3 regions of the Halomonas huangheensis genome follow, and region 1 is predicted to be linked to each of the others. Evidence: predicted binding sites of a transcription regulator. Region 1 holds the regulator's gene; each other region holds the start of a gene.

Region 1 (5,105 bases):
TCGAGTAACTCTTCCCCAGTGGACAGGTGGAAATGTGTGCCCTTGCCGCCAACGACGAAGGGGGCTGGAGACTGGGTGGCGAGATGGGCGTAGGGGTGCCAGACAGCAGAGGACATCACGGCTCCTGGGAGTATGGGGGGTGGTAAGCTTTCTTCTCTCTGGTGAGTTTACCATTCTCGCTGCCGGATGTACCTGCTGTGCTGGCGTTGCTGAATCAGGATTGTCAGCGATCCTGACTCCTGTCGAGGCGTTTGAGGAAGTTCTGGAACAGAAAGGCTTCCTTGCCCTTGAGCGAGCGGCTCAGGCAGTCGATGAATTCCTGGCGAGAGTAGTGGAAGAAACGCGGCGCCTTGTAGGCGTCCAGGTCGATGGCGATGATATCGCCTTCACTGACCAGAAAATTGTTGGTATGCAACCCTCGGCAGTGGATGCGGTGTTCGAAGAGAGTGACAAGTATCTCGACAAACTGCGTCTGCAGCTGCGGGTCATTGCAGATCTCGTCATGCAGGGGAGTGCCGTGAATATTCGCGGTAACCAGTCGATAGCGCTCTACAGAGAGGATTTCCGGTGTGGAGATGCCCAGCGCCTCGAGGCGTCTGGCGACATGACGGAAGTTGTAGCCTGGATAGCGGCGAATGCCCAGGCGATAGCGCCATCTGTCTCGGGTGTTGGGGGTAAAGGTCTTGATGAAAGCATCCTGGTCCGGGTCGTAGTCGACACGGGAGTACTTTCCGGTCTGGATCAATTGCAATGACATGGAAGTTCCTGATCTACGCCTGACCCATAGGGTGATCAGGCATCTTCATCAAAGCGTGCGTCAAACAGGGCTTCCAGCGCGTCGAGTACGGCTTCGGCATCGTCGCCTTCTGCTTCGATGGTGAGTTCGGTGCCACAGGGAGCGGCCAGCATCAATAAAGACATGATGTTGCTGGCATCACCGCAAAGTGTGCCGTGACGGACTGTGACACTGGATTGATAGGGTTGGCAACATTGTACCAGTCGAGTGGCGGCTCTGGCATGCAGGCCACGCTTGTTGGTCAGCGTGAGCTGGCGACTCGGCATGCATTAGTCTCCGGTTGAGTCGAGGAGGCGTTGTTGACCGAGTTCCCGGTGGCGCAGACGTACACGAGACTGTTGGGCAGCGAGTGCCCTGGCGATGCGTTCGGCGAGATACACCGAGCGATGCTGGCCTCCGGTGCAGCCAACGGCAACGGTCAGATAGCTGCGCTGGCTGGATTCATACTGCGGCAACCACTTCTGTACCCAGGCAAGTATATCCGTCTGCATTTCAGCGACGATTGGATAGTCTTCAAGAAAGTCGATGATGACCTGGTCGCATCCGGTGGAGTCCCTCAATGTAGGGTCCCAGTAAGGATTGGGCAGGCAGCGCGCATCGAAGACGATGTCGGCGTCCGGTGGTACACCACGCTTGAAGCCGAAGGATTCCACTGTCAGCGTCAGACGGCCTGCAGTATGTCCAGCAACCTGTTCGGCGATTCTGGCTCGGAGCTCATGCACCGATAGCCGTGTGGTGTCGATCACCAGGTCCGCGACGTCACGGATACCGGACAGTGCCTGCTCTTCACTATCGATGGCTTCGGCCAGCGTCATGTCGCTGTAGCGTGTCAGCGGATGGCGGCGTCGAGTGTGGGAGTAGCGTTCGAGCAGTATCCTTGCATCACTGGTCAGGTACACCACCTGGCAGTGCAGAGTTCCTTGCCTGAATTCCTCGAGCATCGCTGGGAAGCGCTGCAGAGCTTCCGGAAGATTGCGAGCATCAATGCTGACAGCGATGCGCTTCGAATGTCCGTTTTCGAGTTCGCCGACCAGCGAGCCCAGCAACATGGCCGGGAGATTGTCGATGGCATAGAAACCCAGATCCTCAAGCGCCTGCAATGCAACGGATTTGCCTGAACCAGATCGGCCACTGATGATCACGAGTTGCATTTACAGTCTCCCGCTCAAGGGTCGCCAGGGCGATGCCTGGCAATGAGTGACAAAATGACGGTGACGGAAGGGCGCAGCGGCAGCCGGTACTCAGCCGTCGCTATCCCGGGCGGAGGCACTGCGAAGAATAGCCTCCTGCAACCTTTCGTGCAGTTCGCGCTGTGAGCCAGCCTGGCGCAACCGCTGGCGAGTCTCCGCGTCGTTCATCACGCCGGCGACCTGGCCGAGTAGGGCGAGGTGAGCCTCGTCGGCTTCCTCGGGCACCAGCAACACGAAGATCAGATCAACGGGTTCTCCGTCGATCGCATCGAAATCAATGGGGTCCGCCAGCTTTAGAAACCCGGAGATCGGTGCCTTGCAATGCGGATTACGCGCATGCGGAATGGCAACTCCGTTACCGATCCCGGTACTGCCGAGGCGTTCTCGGCCAATCAGGCGGCTGAATACTTCCTGGCTATCCAGGCTAGGCGTGTTTTGGGCGATGAAGGTGCTGAAGAACTCCAGCACCCTCTTCTTGCTACCTCCCGGCACATCGAACAGCGTGCGCTCGGGAGGGAGAATGGCATCCAATGTCATGAGGAATCAGCGAAGTCCAGCGCCCTGGGCACGGGCTTGAGATTTTTCCTTGTGCTTGACCAATTGGCGGTCAAGCTTGTCGGCTAGTGCATCTATGGCAGCGTACATGTCGCCATCCTGGGCGTCGGCATGCAGGTCAGCACCGGCAGCATGGAGTGTACAGGCAGCAAGTTGGCGCTCCTTTTCTACAGATAACGTCACCTGAACATTGGTGATGTTGTCATAGTGACGCTCCACTCGAGCGAGCTTTTCTTGTACATAGTCACGCAGCGGGTCGGTCAGTTCGACGTGATGGCCGGTGATATTGACTTGCATGACAGGCTCCTTGCTCTAGCAATGGTAGATCGATTGTAACCCTTTTTGCCGCCTTGCAAACCCCCTGAGCACAAGTCCTTATCAAGCCTTGACAGATGAGGTTCTGGTGGTCATGGGGAATAGGTAGAGAACTGCTCGATCTGGGGCAGTGGGCGATGATCAGCGCAGACGTTTACGCTCACTGGATGATGGTATGTGCATGGCCTCACGGTACTTGGCAATGGTCCGTCGCGCGACATGAACACCATCTTCGGCCAGCAGCTCCACCAGTTTGCTGTCAGAGAGCGGCTTGCGTGGAGGTTCGTCCTGAACCAGCTTCTTGATTCTGGCTCGGATGGCAGTGCTTGAATGGGCATCGCCGTCGTTGCCGACCTGGCTGGAGAAGAAGTACTTGAGTTCGTACACGCCGCGCGGAGTATGTACGAACTTCTGGGTGGTTACGCGAGAGATGGTTGATTCATGCATCTCAACCTTCTCCGCTATGTCAGCGAGAATCAGAGGCTTCATGGCGGCTTCGCCCTGCTCAAGGAAGTCCAGTTGGCGCAGCATGATCTCACGGCCCACCTTGAGCAGTGTGTCATTACGGCTGGAGAGGCTCTTGAGCAACCAGCGTGCTTCCTGAAGATGATCCTTGAGGAACTGGTTGTCCTGGCTGCGGTCCGCACGACGAATCAGAGCTGCATAGTCGGGCTGAATGCGCAGGCGCGGCATGGCTTCTGGATTGAGCTCAACCTGCCAGCCTTCACTGCCATGGCGCACGATCAGGTCGGGTACCACATAGTCGACGTTGCTGTCGCCGAAGCTGCTGCCTGGTCGAGGATCAAGGCTGCGGATCAGTTCAATGACACTGTCCAGCCCGTCATCGTCGAGTCCCAGACGTCGCTTGAGCAGGCGCCGCTCGCCACTGGCCAATGCTTCGAGAAACTGACGTACCAGACGTCCGGCCTGGGGCAGTAGTGGAGTCTCTCGGGGCAGAGTGTCGAGTTGCAGCAACAGGCACTCACGCAAGTCGCGAGCGAAGACACCTGTTGGCTCAAACAGCTGGAGCCGCTTGAGAACGGCTTCAACTTCTTTCAGCGAAAGCTTGTCGAATCCTTGTTGCTGAAGGCCCTGGTGGATTTCTTCGAGCGGTTGGTTGAGATAGCCGTCGATGTTTACTGCATCGATCAGTGATTCGGCGATGCGCATGTCGTCAGCATCGATGTCGAGCATTGCCAATTGCCAGCTCAAGTGACCCTGCAATGACTGTGAGGATGCCTGACGTTCGAAGTCGGGGCCTTCGCCACTGCCGGCAGAGGAACTGCCGGAGTCCTGGTAGGTATCCGACCAGTCGCTATCGATCGAAAGTTCGCTCGGTATCTCGTCGGCCCAGTCATCTTCCGGTGTTTCGCTGGCGGTCTGCTCGCCGAAGTCGTCTTCCAGCTCCAGCATGGGGTTGGCCTCAAGGGCCTGTTGAATCTCCTGGCGAAGATCCAGCGTAGACAGCTGCAGCAGGGCGATTGCCTGCTGCAGTTGCGGGGTCATGGTGAGCTGCGTACCCAACCGCAGTTGCAGTGACGCCTTCAGGGCCATGCGAGAGGTCCGTTGCTGATGACAGAAGGCTTTACCCTACTCATCAGAAGTATGCCATGCAAGTCCCTTGCCAACATGGCGATAAAGCGTTGACTTTTTTGAGCAAGGCTGGTGGGGATGCCTGGTCCAAGCTAAAAGCCAGGAGCGGAGGGTAGCTATAAGCTGTAAGCCATAAGCGGTAAGTAACCTCGCAAGTGGTGAGCTTTCGACTACGCTCGATCTTGAATCCCGAAGGGCTTCTGTCTGTGCTCTATGCGGCGGTGTTGAATAGCTCGTTACTCGACGCTCACAGGCTCGGTGCTTATAGCCTGAAATTCTCGCCCAGATACACTTCGCGGACCCGTTTGTTGGCGAGAATGTCGTCGGCATTGCCTTCAGCAATGATCTGGCCATCACCGACAATATAGGCGTGATCACAGATATCGAGGGTTTCACGGACGTTGTGGTCGGTGATCAACACCCCGATATTGCGTTCCTTGAGCTGGCGGATGATTGACTTGATATCGCCGACCGAGATCGGATCGACCCCAGCAAAGGGCTCATCGAGCAGGATGAAGGCCGGTTCGGTGGCGAGGGCGCGGGCAATTTCGACGCGGCGTCGCTCACCACCAGACAGACTCATGCCGGGGTTGTCGCGAATGTGTGTGATGTGGAAGTCCTCGAGCAGGCCCTCAAGGTTCTTTTCACGGCCTTTA
Region 2 (5,105 bases), 1.5 Mb from region 1:
CCTCTACCCACAGGAATGTCAAACATGTACTGCATCATCGTCAGAACACAGCTCAAGCCCGGCAATCGCGAACGCTTTCTCGGCGCCATGCTCGACAATGCCAGGGCCTCGGTTCGTGATGAGCCGGGATGCCTGGTATTCGATGTCATCGAGGATCGTGATACCCCGGACTGCTTCCATCTCTATGAGATCTACCGTGACGAACAGGCGCTGGCCGAGCATAAGCAGACGCCACACTATCGCGCTTCACGGGAAGTGGTAACGCCGTTGATCGCGGAACAGAGCGTGATTCGAGCGGATGTTCTGGCCTGTAATCCCGAGAGTCGCTGAACATCAGTCGTGATCCCGGCCGGGTAGGCTGTGTACACTGTGCGGTCGACGGGTCAGATCCGCGCCCGGCAATATCGATCACGGGGAGAGCCCATGCATCCTGAGGACCTTGAGAAGTTGGTCACCATGACCATGCCGTTTGGCAAATATGTGGGCACGACAATTGCTGACCTACCCGGCCCCTATCTCAACTGGTTCGCGCGTGAGGGGTTTCCACAAGGGGAGATCGGGCGCCTGCTGGCGCTGATGCATGAAATCGACCACAACGGTTTGAGTGACCTTCTGGAACCCCTGCGCAAGCGCTGACTCTCCCCTGTATATGAAGATCCCCACCAGCCCGAGACTGATGGGGATCTTCATGCTGCTCGTCGCTCGTCGCTCGTCGCTCGTCGCTCGTCGCGTTAGACCGCGTCTTTATCGGTCTCGCCGGTACGGATACGAATAACCTGCTCCAGCGGAGTGACGAAGATCTTGCCATCGCCGATCTTGCCGGTGTTGGCGACCTGAGTGATGGCATCGATCACCTGTTCGACCATGCTGTCGTCCACCGCGACCTCGAGTTTGACCTTGGGCAGGAAGTCGACGACGTACTCTGCACCACGGTACAGCTCGGTGTGGCCCTTCTGACGACCAAAGCCCTTGACCTCGGTGACGGTGATGCCCTGCACACCGATTTCCGAAAGCGACTCACGGACGTCGTCGAGCTTGAATGGCTTGATAATCGCGGTCACCAGTTTCATGGCGTAATCCTCTTGCTGTCCGTGGGGAGAAGATTCGGCACGGTCTGGCCGAGATGGGCGCCAGTTGTGCTCACTTCCTGAATACAGTGTGTGACAAGCATACTCCGGGAGAGGCCGATTGAAAAAGTGCCAGTGTGAGAATGCTTCAGCTATGAGCTATGAGCTATGAGCTATGAGCTATGAGTTACGAGCGGCGAGCCAAGGCAAGGGCAAGGGCAAGGACAAGGACAAGGACAAGGAGTATTCCGCTGCGCCTGGGCTGAGCCTCGGAGCTTTTGTCGGTGAGCCATGGAGATGACATTGAGCAACTCGTGGCCCGTGGCGCGAAGCTCGCTGCCTGAGACCAGCCATAAAAAAGACCCCCGAAGGGGCCAGGTGGAGCACGCCAGCTCACTGGTGTCGCGGGTAACCTTGAGGTTACTTCTTGGCGACGTTGAACTCGGGGTAGGCTTCGAGACCACATTCGGCCAGGTCGACGCCTTCATATTCTTCTTCTTCACTGACGCGGATACCCATGATCGCCTTGATGACCAGCCATACCACCAGGCTGGCAGCGAATACCCAGGCGAAGATGCCAGCGATACCCAGAATCTGTGCACCGAAGGTAGCGTCTGCGTTGTTGATGGGTACCGCCATCACGCCCCAGATGCCGGCTACGCCGTGGGCGGAGATCGCGCCGACCGGATCGTCGAGACGCAGCTTGTCGAGCGTAACGATGGCAATCACTACCAGCACACCACCGAAGGCACCAATCAGGGTCGCGTTGAGCGCGCTGGGTGACAGCGGGTCTGCGGTGATCGACACGAGGCCAGCGATCGCGCCGTTGAGCGCCATGGTCAGATCAGCCTTGCGGAACCACACCTTGGCGAGGATCAGCGCGGCCAGTACACCACCTGCGGCAGCAGCGTTGGTGTTGACCAGTACCTGAGCCATGTTGTTGGCCGAGGAAACATCAGAAATCTTCAGTTCGGAGCCGCCGTTGAAACCGAACCAGCCCAACCACAGGATGAAGGTACCGAGGGTCGCCAGCGGCATATTGGCACCGGGGATGGCATAGATCGCACCGTTCTTGCCGTATTTGCCCCGACGCGGCCCGAGTACCAGCACACCGGCCAGAGCTGCTGCCGCACCTGCCATGTGCACGATGCCAGAGCCTGCGTAATCGGAGAAACCTGCGGCAGACAACCAGCCACCGCCCCAGGTCCAGTAGCCGGACACCGGATAGATCACCGCGGTCATGATCACCGCGAAGGCGAGGAAGGCCCACAGTTTCATGCGTTCGGCGACGGCACCGGAGACGATGGACATCGCGGTGGCAACGAACACGACCTGGAAGAAGAAGTCGGCACGTGCGGAGTAGTAGGGGGCATCTTCGCCACCTGCGAGCACGGCATCTACGCTGTTCTCGCTACCCAGCAGGAAACCGATGCTCGGCAGGAAACCGCCTTCACCCGAGGAGTACATGATGTGGTAGCCGATCAACAGGTACATGGTGCAGGCAACGGCGAACAGCACGATGTTCTTGGTCAGGATCTCGGCGGTGTTCTTGGCACGCACCAGACCTGCTTCGAGCATGGCGAAGCCTGCTGCCATCCACATGACAAGGGCGCCGCAGATCAGAAAGTAGAAAGTGTCGAGCGCGTAACTCAGTTCACTGATATCGACCATGGATTTTCTCTCTTGTATCGAGTCGTGTGTCGGAGCGAAAGGCCTGCGTAGGTAACATGCGTAGGGACTATAAGAGTGCTTCAGACGGCGTCAGCACCGCGCTCTCCGGTGCGGATACGGATGACGTCTTCCAGCGGTGTGACAAAGACCTTGCCATCACCAATCTTGCCGCTGTTGGCAGCGTTGCAGATGGCCTCGAGCACGGTGTCCAGACGGCCTTCGTCGACGGCGACTTCGACTTTCACCTTGGGCAGGAAGTCGACGACGTATTCCGCGCCGCGATACAACTCGGTGTGACCCTTCTGGCGACCGAAGCCCTTGACCTCAGTCACCGTGATTCCCTGAACGCCGTTGTCGGCGAGTGCCTCGCGAACGTCGTCCAGCTTGAACGGTTTGATGATGGCGGTGATCAGTTTCATACCAGAACTCCCTGCTGGAGAAGTTGCGGCCTGTCGCCGCTTTGTGCATTGATAACTCGTTAGTGCGCAAAGTGTGCCAAACTGGTGTTAGTTACTTTAATTCAACGAGTTATCATGTTTTCGGTGGCGGAAGTTCGCAGTTGCACAAAACCCTGTCACGACAGGTGCACTGTTTTGGTTCACCGTATGGTGGTATATGCGCCAATCAAGGGCGGGCTATGCGCTAGCGAAGCTCGACTAACGCGTTCAGTGCATGCGCTGACCGTCAGGCTTGCGTATCCTGTCGTTAGGCACACACTGGTTTTACAAGGAGAGGCATCATGGTCAGTCAGGACCGTATCAGCCGCCTGGCGCAGCAGATTGGCGAGCGCCTGCAGGGCGCGTCTCAGGCACCGGAAGATATCCAGAAAGGCGTGCAGCAAGTCGTGCGCGGCGCCTTTGACCGTCTGGAACTGGTGTCTCGTGAGGATTTCGACATTCTCATGGACGTTCTGCAGCGCACCCGTGCAAGGGTTGAGGCACTGGAGAAGCAGGTGGCGAGTCTCGAAGCCGCTGTTGAAGGGCGTAATTCTTCCAACAATGCGGATGCCAGCACTACACAGGCCGATGCCAGCACCGAGGCAGACACCGGTTCCGAGCACGGCAAGGCTCAGGATCAGTAATCGCAGGCAGGGCAGTCACGGGCAAGTCCGTCACAAGTAAGACAAGACCCAGCGCCAATAGTCGGGTGGTATCGATGCCGGTGTTTTTCATCAGGCGAAGGAGCGCCCATGACTCTGGCGATTGTCACTACCCGGGCCGGGTTGGGGCTGGAAGCCCCGGAAGTTCATGTTGAAGCCCACCTGGCCAATGGCCTGCCGGGTATGACGCTGGTTGGGCTGCCGGAAGCGGCGGTCAAGGAAAGTCGTGAGCGAGTGCGCAGCGCACTGACCACCTCAGGCTTCGAGTTCCCGCTGCGCCGCATCACCCTCAATCTGGCGCCCGCCGATCTGCCCAAGGAAGGCGGGCGTTTTGATCTTCCTATCGCGCTGGGGTTGCTGATCGCCTCCGGTCAGCTGCCTCCAGAATCCCTTGCCGATATCGAATGCGCCGGAGAGCTGGCACTGGATGGCCATCTACGACCGGTCACCGGCATGCTGCCGTTCGCTCTGGCCACGCGTCGTGCCGGGAGGAAGGTGATCGTGCCCGAGGCCAACGCCGCCGAAGCGGCCCTGGCGGGCGGCCTCGAAGTCTTCCCGGCCCGGCACCTGATGGATGTCGTGGCTCATCTTGCGGGTCAGACCTTGATTGCCCCCTACCAGCCGCAGGAGCCTGCACCACCATCGATCGAGATTGCCGATCTGGCTGACGTTCGTGGCCAGCATCAGGCACGCCATGCGCTGGAGGTGGCAGCAGCGGGCGGGCATAACCTGTTGTTTGCTGGCCCGCCGGGTACCGGTAAGACCCTGCTGGCCAGTCGGCTACCCGGAATCCTGCCGCCGCTGGAAGAGGACGAAATACTTGAGGTCGCGGCGATCCGCTCAGTCAGCGGCATGGCGATTGAGCAGGATTGGGGTCAGCGGCCCTTCCGTGCCCCCCACCATACTGCCAGCGCCGTCGCGCTGGTGGGCGGCGGCAGTCGTCCGCGTCCGGGGGAGATATCTCTGGCCCATCACGGAGTGCTGTTTCTGGATGAGCTACCCGAATTCAACCGCCATGTGCTCGAAGTCATGCGCGAGCCGATGGAGTCTGGCGAGATCCATATTTCACGGGCCAATCACGAGCGCTGCTATCCGGCGCGCTTTCAGTTGGTAGCGGCGATGAATCCCTGTCCCTGTGGGCATCTTGGCGATCCGCGCCAGTCCTGTGTCTGCACCGCCAACCAGATCCAGCGCTATCAGTCACGGGTCTCGGGGCCGCTGTTGGATCGTATTGACCTACAGGTCGAGGTACCCGCGCTGCAGGCGAA
Region 3 (5,105 bases), 1.2 Mb from region 1:
TGGCGCAGGAATCGCCGACCAGAACTGCGTCGGGAAGTGCCTTGTTCAGCGTTGCAAACAACGGCACGTAAGTGGCGAAGGCAGGGTCATTGGCCAGGTTCAGTGCGTCCAGAGCCGCGCGGGTACGCTCGGCACCCTGGCGTGCATGGCGCTGCTTGCCCAGACGTTCGGCCAGAGCCAACAGCGCCAATCCTGCATCGGCGACCATCGCCAGGTCGGCGCAATGGTTGCGAACCAGCTGTTCGGCATCAAGGTCGACACGAATCAGACGACCGCCAATCTCGAAACCATCATCGAATACCACGTCATAATCGGTTTCGCCGATCTCGGTACCGATCGCCAATACCACATCGGCGTCGCGTGCCATGTCGCGTACCGGCGGGAAGGAGGCGTTGGGGCCAAGGTCGAGCGGGTGCTCACTTCCCAACACCCCTTTGGCGTTAACCGTGACGACGGTCGGCGCATCCAGGGCCTCGACCAACTGGCGTGCCGCTTCGGGGGCCGCAGCACAACCACCGCCCAGCAATACCAGCGGACGCTCGGCTCCATTCAGCCACTGACAGGCCTGGTTCAGGCTGGCGCTGTCCGGGGCCGGTCGCGCCAGTTGCGGACGCTGCCAGCTACGCGGTGCCTTGACCGGCGCATTGAACAGGTCGATGGGGATTTCGATATGCACCGGACCCGGGCGCGCACCATCGAAGATGGCGAAGGCGCGAGCCATTACTTCGGGCAGGCGGTCGGCATCCAGCAGCGTATGACTGAAACGGCTGACGCCGGCCATCATCTGCTGCTGGCTGGGAAGCTCGTGTAGACGGCCCTGGCCAAGTCCAAGGGTATCCCGGCGATTGACGCTGGAGATCACCAGCATCGGTATGGAGTCAGCCAGTGCCTGGCCCATGGCGGTAGCGATATTGGTCATGCCGGGGCCGGTGATGATGAAGCACACACCGGGCTTGCCTGTGGTACGTGCATAACCATCGGCCATGAAGCCGGCACCCTGTTCGTGGCGCGGGGTGACATGGCGCATGTTGGCTTCGCCACCTTCGAGCACACGATACAGTTCGACGGTGTGAACACCGGGAATTCCGAACACGGTATCCACTCCATAGGTGTCGCGAAGCAGACGAATAAGCAGTTCAGCACAGGTCATGAGTGGTTTCCTTGGTATTCGGAGGGGCTGGTGTGTTACGAAGGCGCGGCCTTCAGCCCACCAGCCAGTGAGCCATGACAACAATGATTGGCAACGTGATGGCGGTGCGTAGAATGAAAATGACCACCAACTCCCAGAACTTGAGTGGGATTTTTGATTTGAGCAGCAGTGCGCCGATTTCCGACATGTAGATCAGTTGTGTCAGCGACAGGCAGGAAATCACGAAGCGAGTCAGCTCACTGTCGATGTCCTTGGCCAGTACCGCTGGCAGGAACATATCGGCGAAACCTACAAGAGTGGCAGGCGCAGCCTTGGCGGCTTCCGGAATGCCCATCCATTCCAGTACCGGCACCATCGGCATCGACAGCCAATCGAAGACCGGAGTGTACTCGACCAGCATCAGCGCCACGGTGCCAATCGCAATCACGATCGGCAGCAGGCCGAAGAAGATGTCGGCGACGTTGAACAGTGCGCTGCGAATCAGCCTGGCCGGTCCCGGAGCCGTCTGAGCACGTGCCACGGCCATGCCAAGGCTGTAACGCAGGAGGTTCTGCTGACTGGTGTTTTCCTCTCGAATCTGGCAACCCACCGGTTCGTAGTAAGTATTGGACTTGCGTGACAACGGCGGTATGCGTGGCACGATAACGGCAGCGACCAGGCCCGCCACAACTACGGTCAGATAGAAAGGCACAAACAGGTGGTTGATCTGGGTGAAGCTGGTCACCAGCAACGCGAAGGCAATCGATACGATGGAGAAGTTGGTAGCAATGGCTGAGGCTTCACGCTTGTTGTAGAAGCCCTGTTCATATTGCTGGGTGGTGATCAGCACCCCCACGGTACCGGAACCCATCCAGGAGGCAGTGGCGTCGATGGCGCTGCGCCCCGGCAGGCCGAAGATCATGCGGAACGGGGTACGGACCAGGCTGCCGATGAATTCCATGAAGCCGAAGTCGACAAGAAACGGCAGCAGAATGGCGGCAAAGAAGAAGAAGGTCAGCAGCACCGGTGCGAGGTCATTGAGCATGACACCGCCGGTGTAGGCTGAACTGATCATTTCCGGCCCCATCTGGAAGTAGGTCAGAGTGGCGAAGATGGCGCCCAGCACACGAGTCACCAGCCACAGCGGAGAGACCTTGAACAGTTCCTGAACGGCCTTTTGCTGTGCCCAGCCCGGGCTGGTCAGTGATACCAGCAGGCTGATGACGGCGGACAGGCATAGGACGATAACGGCAATCGCCGGAAGGGCAGTGCCAAGGGTAGTCTGGAGCCAGTCAGCGGCCATGCCCATGCCGATATTGACCGACTCACCAGTGGAAAAGGGAACCAGGAACAGCAGGATCCCGATCACGGACGGGACAGCGAACTTGAGTATCCCGGCCAGGCTGATAGGTACTGTGTCACTGGCAAGCGTGTCTGCGGAGTGCAATTGGGAAGACATAAGCATCACTCGTTGGTCTTGTAATGTTGATGCGCCGCACGCGGCGGCGCTCGTCAGTTGCGTTATCGAGCGATCAGCTGCGGCGTTTGACGCCAGGCAGAACACACAGCATTTCGTACAGCAGCGTGGCCCCCATCAGGGCAGTGTTGCCGCTGGGGTCGTAGGGAGGGGCGACTTCGACAAGGTCGCCGCCGACAATGTTCAGTCCCATGGCCCCACGCACGATTTCCAGACCTTGCTGAGCGGTGAGACCGCCCATTTCGACGGTGCCGGTACCCGGCGCTACGGACGGGTCCAAACCGTCGATGTCGAAGGAGATGTACACCGGACCATCGCCCATCTGTTCACGAACCTCGGCCATCAGCGGTTCGAGCGACTTGTACCAGCATTCCTCTGCCTGAACGACACGGAAGCCCTGGTCGCGGCACCAGTCGAAGTCTTCGGCGGCATAGCCGGTGCCTCGCAGTCCGATCTGCACCACACGCTTGCTGTCGAGCAGGCCTTCTTCCTGGGCGCGTCGGAACGGGCAGCCGTGGGCGACTTCCTCGCCGAACATGTGCTCATTGATGTCGGCATGGGCATCGATATGAATCAGCCCGACCGGACCGTGCTTTTTTGCGATGGCACGCAGGATCGGCCAGGTCAGAGTGTGGTCACCACCAAGAGTCAACGGCACGCAGTCATGGGCGAGAACCTCGTCGTAGAAGTTGCTGATGATGTCGAGGTTCTTTGGCAGGTTGAAGGTATTGATTGGCACATCGCCGATATCCGCGACCTGCAGACTGTCAAAAGGAGCGGAGCGTGTGGCCATGTTGTAGGGGCGCAGCATGCGGGACTCATCGCGAATCTGACGCGGGCCAAGGCGAGTGCCGGGACGATTCGAGGTGCCGATATCCATCGGAATGCCGATGAAGGCAGCGTCGAGCCCCTTGGCAGTTTCCTGTGTCGGTAGACGCATCATGGTGGCGGGGCCACCAGAGCGAGGCATGGTGTTCCCGCCGAGAGGCTGATTGAAATCGCTCATGAAGGCTTCCTTGGTTTGATGGCTGTGAGATTCTGTTGTGATCAGTCTCATGAGTTACGCTGGGGCATAACAACTCATGGTCAGAGCGCAGGCTGTGCGCCAGGTGAACAGCTACTAGCACCTGGCGTGCCAATAACTGATATTTTACGACTAAGGTCTATTCTGGAGTGGCGGATACCAGCAGAAACGTCGCTGGTGATGGCTTGGATGCCTCATAAGGCAGTGCTTGACCAGCAGCCGATCCATTTATTGATCACATTGGCGTGACGGGTGATACAATTTCGAATCAGTGATGCAAAAGTGAATCAGCCATGAGCGATTTCGACAGCCAGATCCTGCGTACCATCATCGATACTGCCCGTGATCACTTCTTCATCGTCGAAGCCAATGGCCGCATTCACGATGTCAGCCCCGGTTCGGCGGCGGTGTACGGTGTCTCCTGTGAAGAACTCTGCTCGTCTACGGTGCAGCAGTTGGAAGCATCCGGTGTGTTGCAGCCTTCGGTGAGTCTCGAGGTGATCCGTACCGGACAGCCGGCACAAGTTGAACAGCAGACCAGTACCGGGCGACGTGTGGTCGCTCAAGCCTATCCGGTATTCGATAACGGCAAGCTGTTGGCGGTGGTCAGCCGCTCCATGGATATGACCGATCTGAAAATGCTGCAGCAGGAATATGCATTGCTGCAGCAGCGCTTCAGTGACCATCTCAAGCGTAGCCGTGATCTGGATGATGAGGTCGCTGCGTTGGAGTCCGAGATCGGTAATCTGCAGATCAAGAGCCGAGTCATGCATGAAGTGGCATTGCTGTTGCGTCGCGTCGCGCCAACGGATGCTACGGTGTTGATGCTGGGCGAGTCCGGGGTGGGCAAGACGGCCTTTGCACGACAGCTGCATCGTTGGAGCTCGCGACATAGCGGCCCATTTATCGACGTCAACTGTGCCTCGATTCCCGAGAGCCTGTTTGAATCCGAGATGTTCGGCTATTGCCAGGGAGCCTTTTCCGGTGCCGCGCCGGGAGGACGGATCGGGCTTATCGAACAGGCGGCCGGCGGCACCTTGTTCCTCGATGAAATCGGCGAGCTACCGCTGGCGGTGCAGACCAAACTGCTCAAGGCGATTCAGGATGGCAGTATCACGCGGCTGGGCGATTCTCGCTCGCGACGAGTCGATTTCCGGCTGGTGGTAGCCACCAATCTGGATCTGGCCGAACGGGTCGAGAAAGGACTGTTTCGTCTGGACCTGTATTACCGCCTCAATGTGATTCCTGTCACGCTGCCTCCACTGCGTGAGCGGCGCGAGGATATTCCGGGGTTCGTCGAGTATCAGTTGACGAAACTCAATGAGCGCTACGGACGTGACAAGATTCTGTCCCGTGATGTCTGGCAGGTATTGATGGGCAATGATTGGCCGGGCAATGTTCGCGAGCTGGAAAATGTTCTGGAGCGTGGCTGGTTGGCCAGCAACGATGTTATCCATGCCCGCGCCCTGGACCCC

The links. The regulator sigma-54, encoded in region 1, starts transcription at its own class of promoters, with help from an activator protein. The targets are predictions, from matches to a motif close to TGGCACNNNNNTTGCTNT.
Region 2: AR456_RS00590 (P-II family nitrogen regulator) is a predicted target of sigma-54. The motif match lies at 3,219-3,236, and genes of this name have one in related genera.
Region 3: speB (agmatinase) is a predicted target of sigma-54. The motif match lies at 3,727-3,744, and genes of this name have one in related genera.

What each region holds. Positions count from the first base shown of each region.
Region 1 is NZ_CP013106.1:1,620,954-1,626,058, forward strand. Features, by position in the region: gene bioA (adenosylmethionine--8-amino-7-oxononanoate transaminase) at 1-116, opposite strand, end outside; gene AR456_RS07270 (BUD32 family EKC/KEOPS complex subunit) at 224-757, opposite strand; gene AR456_RS07275 (HPr family phosphocarrier protein) at 793-1,062, opposite strand; gene rapZ (RNase adapter RapZ) at 1,066-1,947, opposite strand; gene ptsN (PTS IIA-like nitrogen regulatory protein PtsN) at 2,038-2,523, opposite strand; gene hpf (ribosome hibernation-promoting factor, HPF/YfiA family) at 2,530-2,838, opposite strand; gene AR456_RS07295 (RNA polymerase factor sigma-54) at 2,998-4,410, opposite strand; gene lptB (LPS export ABC transporter ATP-binding protein) at 4,712-5,105, opposite strand, start outside.
Region 2 is NZ_CP013106.1:122,997-128,101, forward strand. Features, by position in the region: gene AR456_RS00570 (putative quinol monooxygenase) at 25-330, shown strand; gene AR456_RS00575 (DUF3820 family protein) at 424-636, shown strand; gene glnK (P-II family nitrogen regulator) at 732-1,070, opposite strand; gene AR456_RS21665 (hypothetical protein) at 1,243-1,368, shown strand; gene AR456_RS00585 (ammonium transporter) at 1,488-2,738, opposite strand; gene AR456_RS00590 (P-II family nitrogen regulator) at 2,819-3,157, opposite strand; gene AR456_RS00595 (accessory factor UbiK family protein) at 3,478-3,819, shown strand; gene AR456_RS00600 (YifB family Mg chelatase-like AAA ATPase) at 3,928-5,105, shown strand, end outside.
Region 3 is NZ_CP013106.1:449,202-454,306, forward strand. Features, by position in the region: gene AR456_RS02135 (5-guanidino-2-oxopentanoate decarboxylase) at 1-1,150, opposite strand, end outside; gene AR456_RS02140 (YjiH family protein) at 1,203-2,588, opposite strand; gene speB (agmatinase) at 2,662-3,612, opposite strand; gene AR456_RS02150 (sigma-54 interaction domain-containing protein) at 3,924-5,105, shown strand, end outside.